3 regions of the Thauera sp. JM12B12 genome follow, and region 3 is predicted to be linked to each of the others. Evidence: predicted binding sites of a transcription regulator. Region 3 holds the regulator's gene; each other region holds the start of a gene.
The links. The regulator sigma-54, encoded in region 3, starts transcription at its own class of promoters, with help from an activator protein. The targets are predictions, from matches to a motif close to TGGCACGCTTNCTGCTNA.

Region 1 (2,227 bases), 1.8 Mb from region 3:
CGGCACGGCGGCGATGGTCGCCAGCCCGCGCTTGGTGGCCGCGTTGACCAGCAGCGGGTGCTTGTCCACTGCAAACGCATCGACCGCATCCACCGCCAGGTCGACCCCATCGAGGAAGGCGTCGATGTTGCCGGGCTGGATGCCGTCCTCGAAGGTGGTGATGCGCAGCTCGGGGTTGATCGCCCGCGCGTGCTCCACCATCACCTCGAGCTTGCGCCGCCCCAACGTCGGCACACTGGCGCCGTACTGGCGGTTGAAGTTCGCCAGCTCGAACTCGTCAAACTCGGCAAGGTGAAAGCCGCCGACGCCCGCGCGCACCAGGCTGATCAGGTAGTCGCCGCCGACCCCGCCCATGCCGGCGATGGCGACGGTGGCGTTACGCAGGCGTTCGTGCTCGGCGGTGCTGACGACGCCGAGGTTGCGGCTGAAGGCTTCGTTGTAGTTGAAGGCGGTCAAGACAGGTCTCCGGCGATGGCGGGGTTGGCGTCATATTTTCGCAGAGCCGGCGGGATTACAAGGGCGGAATCCACGATCGACACTTGCGTGGAGTAGTACGTATCGACCACCAACGAGGTGTCGGTTTTTTTTACACTAAAGTGCGTCGTGCTGGTGCTCAGCCCTACAAGCCATTGTTTTTGATGGTGATAACGAATAGGCACAAAACCTGCTTAACAAAGAGCGGAGTCGAGGGCTTCGGCTCATGATCAACGTTAATCTGGAGTTCCATCATGAAACTGAACAAGATTGCAGCATCGCTCATTTCTGCCGCCGGCCTTGCGCTTACTTCCGGCTCCGCTAGCGCCATCACGGTCGGCGGCGTCACTTGGAATGAGAATTTCGTTCTCGATTTCAGATCGGCTGGTGAGGTTTTCGAGAACGTTGCTTCCCTTGCGGGTGACACGATCAGCGGATACGGAAAAATCAACTCGATCAACGGGAACAGCAACGTTACGACGTTCTGCCCCGGGTGCGAGATTACCTTTACGTTTGGTGGCTTTACTCTCCTTGACATCAATCCGGAGGATAGCGACGGAGTTGGAACAGCATTCGACGATACGGGTTTTCTGGGTTTTAACGGCACAGAGTTCGCTTTCAGCGGCGGATGGATCAACGTCTATGTTGACAATGCACAGAACTTCCTTGAAACGAGTGGTGCATCTGCCAGCGATGGATCTCTATGGTTGAGCCTTGCCGCGATCCCGCAGCGTCAAGCTGGCGGTTCCGACCCCAACATTCCTGCGACTGCAACGCTCATTGGCGATCTGACGAACACGGACTTGGCAACTCTGGCCGGCTCGGGCAACGCCTATCTGAACATCGTCTACGCCGGTGACACGCGCAACCCTCAAACAGCTCTCGGCAACCAAGGCGTTGCAAACCCGTACCTTGATACAAATAACGCAAACCTCCAATGCGACGTTTCAGGTGGGACTTACTGCCCGGACATCTTCTTCAACTCAAGCTTTGGCCTTGACGAACAACTGAGCAACGCCACAGGGGGTCTTGTCACGCATAGTGGTACCGCTGATATTCGCGGGCGGACCACCACCGTCCCGGAACCGAGCGCCCTTGCCCTCCTCGGCCTCGGCCTGATCGGCCTCGGCGCTACGCGTCGCATGAAGAAAGCAGCCTGATCCTGTCAGCAGAATCAGTAAAAAGCCGCGCATTGACTGCGCGGCTTTTTTGTTTTGGTGCCGGCCGGAGAGGCCCGGAACAATTCCGCGCGACCACTGGCCGGCGAGGCTGCCGATCAGATGTGCAAGCCAACGTCACGGTAGCTCTTGACCTCCGACGCAATCGGCCACATTCCGTCCGTTCTCTGCACCTGCGGCTCCACATCGCCCCCACCGAACATGAACCGATACAAGCACGAATTACGCGCCGCCAGCCCCGCCTTGGCAGCATGCGCCCCGATCAGATAGGGCTGACGCGCCGGGCTGACTGCGGTGTTCAGCGGGCCCGCCTCATGAAAGGGAAAACCCAGCCGGTTCAGTAAGCGCGCAAGCGCGGGCTCCATTGCCGCGTAGCAGTGCGTGATGCCATAGCGGTTGGCGAGGTTGATGATTTCGCGGTACAAGCCCAGCGCAACGACTGGCCCTTCGCGCTTGAGCATGGAGTGCACCGAATCGCCCGCCGCGCTCAACGCACGGCGGCGCCCGCCGATGCTCGAGGCTTCGGCACGGTGTCTGCGCAAGCTTGACGCAAGCGCCAGACGGCCGATTTCGCC
Region 2 (2,227 bases), 1.9 Mb from region 3:
GATGCGCATCTTGTTGTGGCCCTTGAACAGCGTCGGCTGGATGTAGTAGCCGTCGGCCAGTTCGCCGCCGAGCTGTGCGCGCGCGCCGCCGATCAGCACCTGGGCGCCCTCTTCCTTGCCGAGCTTCAGATACGACTGGATCTTGCTCATCTGTTCAGAAGAGGCCTGCGCGCCCATCATGGTGTCGGTATCGAGCGGGCTGCCCTGCTTGATCGCGGCGACGCGCTTCAGCGCGCGCTCCATGAAGCGGTCGTAGATCGATTCCTGGATCAGCGCGCGGCTCGGGCAGGTGCACACCTCGCCCTGGTTGAAGGCGAACAGCACCAGGCCCTCGATCGCCTTGTCGAGGAAGGCGTCGTCCTTGTCCATGACGTCGGCGAAGAAGATGTTGGGCGACTTGCCGCCCAGCTCGAGCGTGGCCGGGATCAGGTTGTTGGCGGCGGCCTGGGCGATCACGCGGCCGGTGGAGGTGGAGCCGGTGAAGGCGATCTTGGCGATGCGCTTGCTGGTGGCGAGCGGCATGCCGGCCTCGCGTCCATAGCCGTTGACGATGTTGAGCACGCCCGGCGGCAGCAGGTCGGCGATCAGCTCCATCAGCACCAGGATCGAGATCGGGGTCGACTCGGCGGGCTTGAGCACCACGCAGTTGCCCGCACCCAGCGCCGGCGCCAGTTTCCACGCCGCCATCAGGATGGGGAAGTTCCACGGGATGATCTGGCCGACCACGCCCAGCGGCTCGTGGATGTGGTAGGCCATGGTGTTCTCGTCGATCTCCGAGATGCCGCCTTCCTGCGAGCGCAGGCAGCCGGCGAAGTAGCGGAAGTGGTCGACCGCGAGCGGGATGTCGGCGTTGAGCGTCTCGCGGATCGGCTTGCCGTTGTCGACGGTCTCGGCGTAGGCGAGCAACTCGAGGTTGGCCTCGAGGCGGTCGGCGATCTTGAGCAGGACGTTCGAGCGCGTGGTGGCGTCGGTCTTGCCCCACGTCGGGAAGGCGGCGTGCGCGGCGTCCAGCGCGAGCTCGATGTCCTCGGCGGTGGAGCGCGCGGCCTGGGTGTACTTGCAGCCGGTGATCGGCGTGATCACGTCGAAATACTGGCCCTTGACCGGGGCCACCCACTGGCCACCGATGAAGTTGTCGTAGCGGGTCTTGTACTGGAGCTTGGCGTCGGCGTGGCCGGGCAGTGCATACAGCATGGTGTCGTCTCCTCGATCTCTAAGGTGTGCGGGCAGGTCGCCACGGTTTTTACTCAGCAGGACCCGTGCCAGTCATGGAGGTCCTTGTTTTTCCGTGACTTGCGCCCTGTTTCGGGCGCCTGTGGTGCTCATGAAATATGAATCGGATTGCCCGGACTGCTCCATATGCTCCATAAATCCGGGATTAATGGAGCAGCCCGGAGAAGGGCTCAGAAGAACAGGATGCCGCCGAGCGAAATCGTCCGCGTCTTGAGGTCGCCGGGGAACAGGTCCGCACCCTCGCCCTTCTCCTGGTTGTATTCGCCGACCAGGGTGATGTACTTGTTCAGGCTGTGGTACACGCCTACGGTGGCCGAGCGGAAGGTGTTGGTGTCGGTGAGCAGGCCGCCGCGGTCGCGGTTCTCGCCGAAGTTGAGGCCGAACTTGGTCTTGCCGACGGTGTAGGTGCCCTGCAGGAAGTAGCCCTTGCCGTCGGTCTTGGCGAAGGGCGACAGGTAGAGCGCCCCGACGGTGGACAGGCCCAGGCCGCTGGCATCGAAACCGTAGGCCACGAACTCGAACGCACCGAGGCCGACCTTGGCGCCGAGCTCAAAGCCGCTGGCATTGAAGCTGCCCGCCCCGCTCGTGCGCTGGTGGATCGCGCCCGCCCACAGCGAACCTTTCGCGGCGCCCGCCTCCCAGTCGTAGTTGGCCATCGCCTGGAAACCGGGATCCTTGGTCTCGTCGCCGGCGAACTTGTTCGGATCGAAGATCCCGAACGAAGCCGACAGCCCGCCCATCGCCGGCGTGGTGTAGGTGATCTGCGGCTGGAAGCCGGTGTACATGTAGCCGTGGCCGATCATGCCGAAGGTGGTGTTGAAGGGCGTGGAGGCGTAGCTGTTGCCGCCCAGGCCAAGCAGGGTCATGTCGGACAGGATGATCTTCTGCCCGAACAGGCCGATGTCGCGACCGAGCTTCACCGTCCCCCACTCCTGGTTGCCGAACTGGAAGTACAGGTTGCGCGTGTCGATCTGGGTGAAGGGGCTGTCGCAGC
Region 3 (2,227 bases):
GGGCTGCAACGCAGGCGTCAGGCTTCGGGGGTCTGGTGCTTCAGCGTCTCGTGGTTGTGGTCGGACTGCTTCTGCTTGTACTTCTGCACCTGGCGGTCGAGCTTGTCCGTCATCGCGTCGATGGCGGCATAGAGATCGGCGTCGTCGCTCTCGACGAAGAGGTCCTTGCCGCGCACGTGGAGGGTGACTTCGGCCTTCTGCTTGAGCTTCTCGACCGAGAGGATCACGGAGACGCTGGTGACGTTGTCGAAGTGACGAATGACGCGGTCGAGCTTGGTGGTCACGTAGTCGCGGATGGCGGGGGTGACTTCCACGTGGCGCCCGGTGATGTTGAGATTCATGGTAACTCCTGTTGTTGTCAGATGGATTTGCGCAGACTGACCGGCGGGATATTGAGGGACTCGCGGTATTTGGCGATCGTCCGCCGCGCGACCACGATACCCTGCTGGCCCAAAACTTCCGCAATCTTGGCGTCGGACAGCGGCTTCTTGCTGTCTTCGGCATCCACCAGCTGGCGGATCAGCGCCCGAATCGCCGTCGAGGATGCAGCTCCACCGGTGTCGGTGGCGACATGACTGCCGAAGAAATACTTGAGTTCGAACACGCCACGCGGGGTCGCCATGTACTTCTGCGTGGTGACGCGCGAGACGGTGGATTCATGCAGCTCGAGCTGGTCCGCGATCTCCCGGAGGGTGAGTGGCCGCATCGCCACGTCCCCATGATCGAAGAACTGCCGTTGCTGGTCAACGATGGCCTGGGATACGCGCAGGATGGTGTCGAAACGCTGCTGCACGTTCTTGATCAGCCAGCGTGCCTCCTGCAGCTGGCCGCCGAGTCCGCCGCCCTGGCCGCGGTTCTGCTGCAGCAGGCTGGCGTACAGGCGGTTGATGCGCAGGCGCGGCATGGCGTCGTGGTTGAGCGTGACCGTCCACCGCCCGCGCAGCTTGCGCACGACGACGTCGGGCAGCACGTAGCGCGTCTCGGTGTTCGAGTAGCGCGAGCCGGGGTGGGGGTCGAGGCTGCAGATCAGCGCCTGCGCGGCACGCAGGGCGTCGTCGTCGCAGCCGGTGAGCTTCTTGATGCGGGCGAAGTTGCGGTCGGCGAGAAGCTCGAGGTGCCGCGTGGCGATGTCGAGGGCGAGCGCGCGGATCGGCGAGTCGGGCAGCGTGCGCAGCTGCAGCGCCAGGCATTCCTGCGGGCTGCGGGCGCCGATGCCGGCGGGCTCGAGGTTGTGCACGTGGTGGAGGGCGATGGTGAGCTCGTCGAGATCGACCTCGGACTCGGGCGGCAGCAGTTGGAGCAGGTCCTCGAGCGGCTGGTGCAGGTAGCCGTCGTCATCGAGTGCCTCGATCAGGAAGCGCACCAGGGCGCGGTCGCGGTCGCTGAGCGGCGACAGCGCCACCTGCTGGTCGAGGTGTTCGCGCAGGGATGTGCTCGCGGCCTGCAGATCCTGGTAGTCGACATCGTCGTCGTCGCTCTCGCTGCGGCTGGATGCGCCGGTGCCGACGTTGGACCAGTCGATGCCTTCGTCCTCGCTGCTGCCCTCGCCGCCCTCGCGCGACGCGCTGTCGGCCGGGGGCGATTCGGCGGCGCTCTCGCTGCTCGACTCGCGTTCGGACGAGGGTGTGGGGGGCGGGCTCGGAGCGAAGTCCGCGCCGTCGCCGTCCTCGCGTTCGAGCATCGGGTTCTCGAGCAGGATGCGCTCGATCTCCTGGTTGAGCTCGATCGTCGACAGCTGCAGCAGCTTGATCGACTGCTGCAGCTGCGGGGTCAGCGTGAGGTGCTGGGAGAGCTTGAGCTGGAGACTGGGCTTCATCGCGTCGGTCCGCTGCGTGCGCTCACAGGCGGAAGTGCTCGCCGAGATAGACCTGGCGCACGCGCTCGTTGTCGATGATCTCGGTGGGCTGGCCGCTGGCGAGCACGCGGCCTTCGCTGATGATGTAGGCGCGATCGCAGATGCCGAGCGTCTCGCGCACGTTGTGGTCGGTGATCAGCACGCCGATGCCGCGCTCCTTGAGGAAGCGGATGATCTTCTGGATGTCGATCACCGCGATCGGATCCACGCCGGCGAAGGGCTCGTCGAGCAGGATCAGGCGCGGGTCGGTGGCCAGCGCGCGCGCGATCTCGCAGCGCCGGCGTTCACCGCCGGAGAGCGAGATCGCGGTGTTGTTGCGCAGGTGGTGGATGCCGAGTTCGTGCAGCAGTTCGTCGAGGCGCTCGCCCACCT

Region 1: the regulator sigma-54 is predicted to act here: its motif matches at 654-671, upstream of AAG895_RS13495 (PEP-CTERM sorting domain-containing protein).
Region 2: the regulator sigma-54 is predicted to act here: its motif matches at 1,248-1,265, upstream of adh (aldehyde dehydrogenase).

The regions. Positions count from the first base shown of each region.
Region 1 covers NZ_CP154859.1:2,982,325-2,984,551, forward strand. Annotated here, with positions in the region: gene AAG895_RS13490 (ThiF family adenylyltransferase) at 1-456, opposite strand, end outside; gene AAG895_RS13495 (PEP-CTERM sorting domain-containing protein) at 729-1,634, shown strand; gene AAG895_RS13500 (PEP-CTERM/exosortase system-associated acyltransferase) at 1,751-2,227, opposite strand, start outside.
Region 2 covers NZ_CP154859.1:2,944,370-2,946,596, forward strand. Annotated here, with positions in the region: gene adh (aldehyde dehydrogenase) at 1-1,194, opposite strand, end outside; gene AAG895_RS13340 (porin) at 1,404-2,227, opposite strand, start outside.
Region 3 covers NZ_CP154859.1:645,939-648,165, forward strand. Annotated here, with positions in the region: gene raiA (ribosome-associated translation inhibitor RaiA) at 18-341, opposite strand; gene AAG895_RS02840 (RNA polymerase factor sigma-54) at 359-1,816, opposite strand; gene lptB (LPS export ABC transporter ATP-binding protein) at 1,839-2,227, opposite strand, start outside.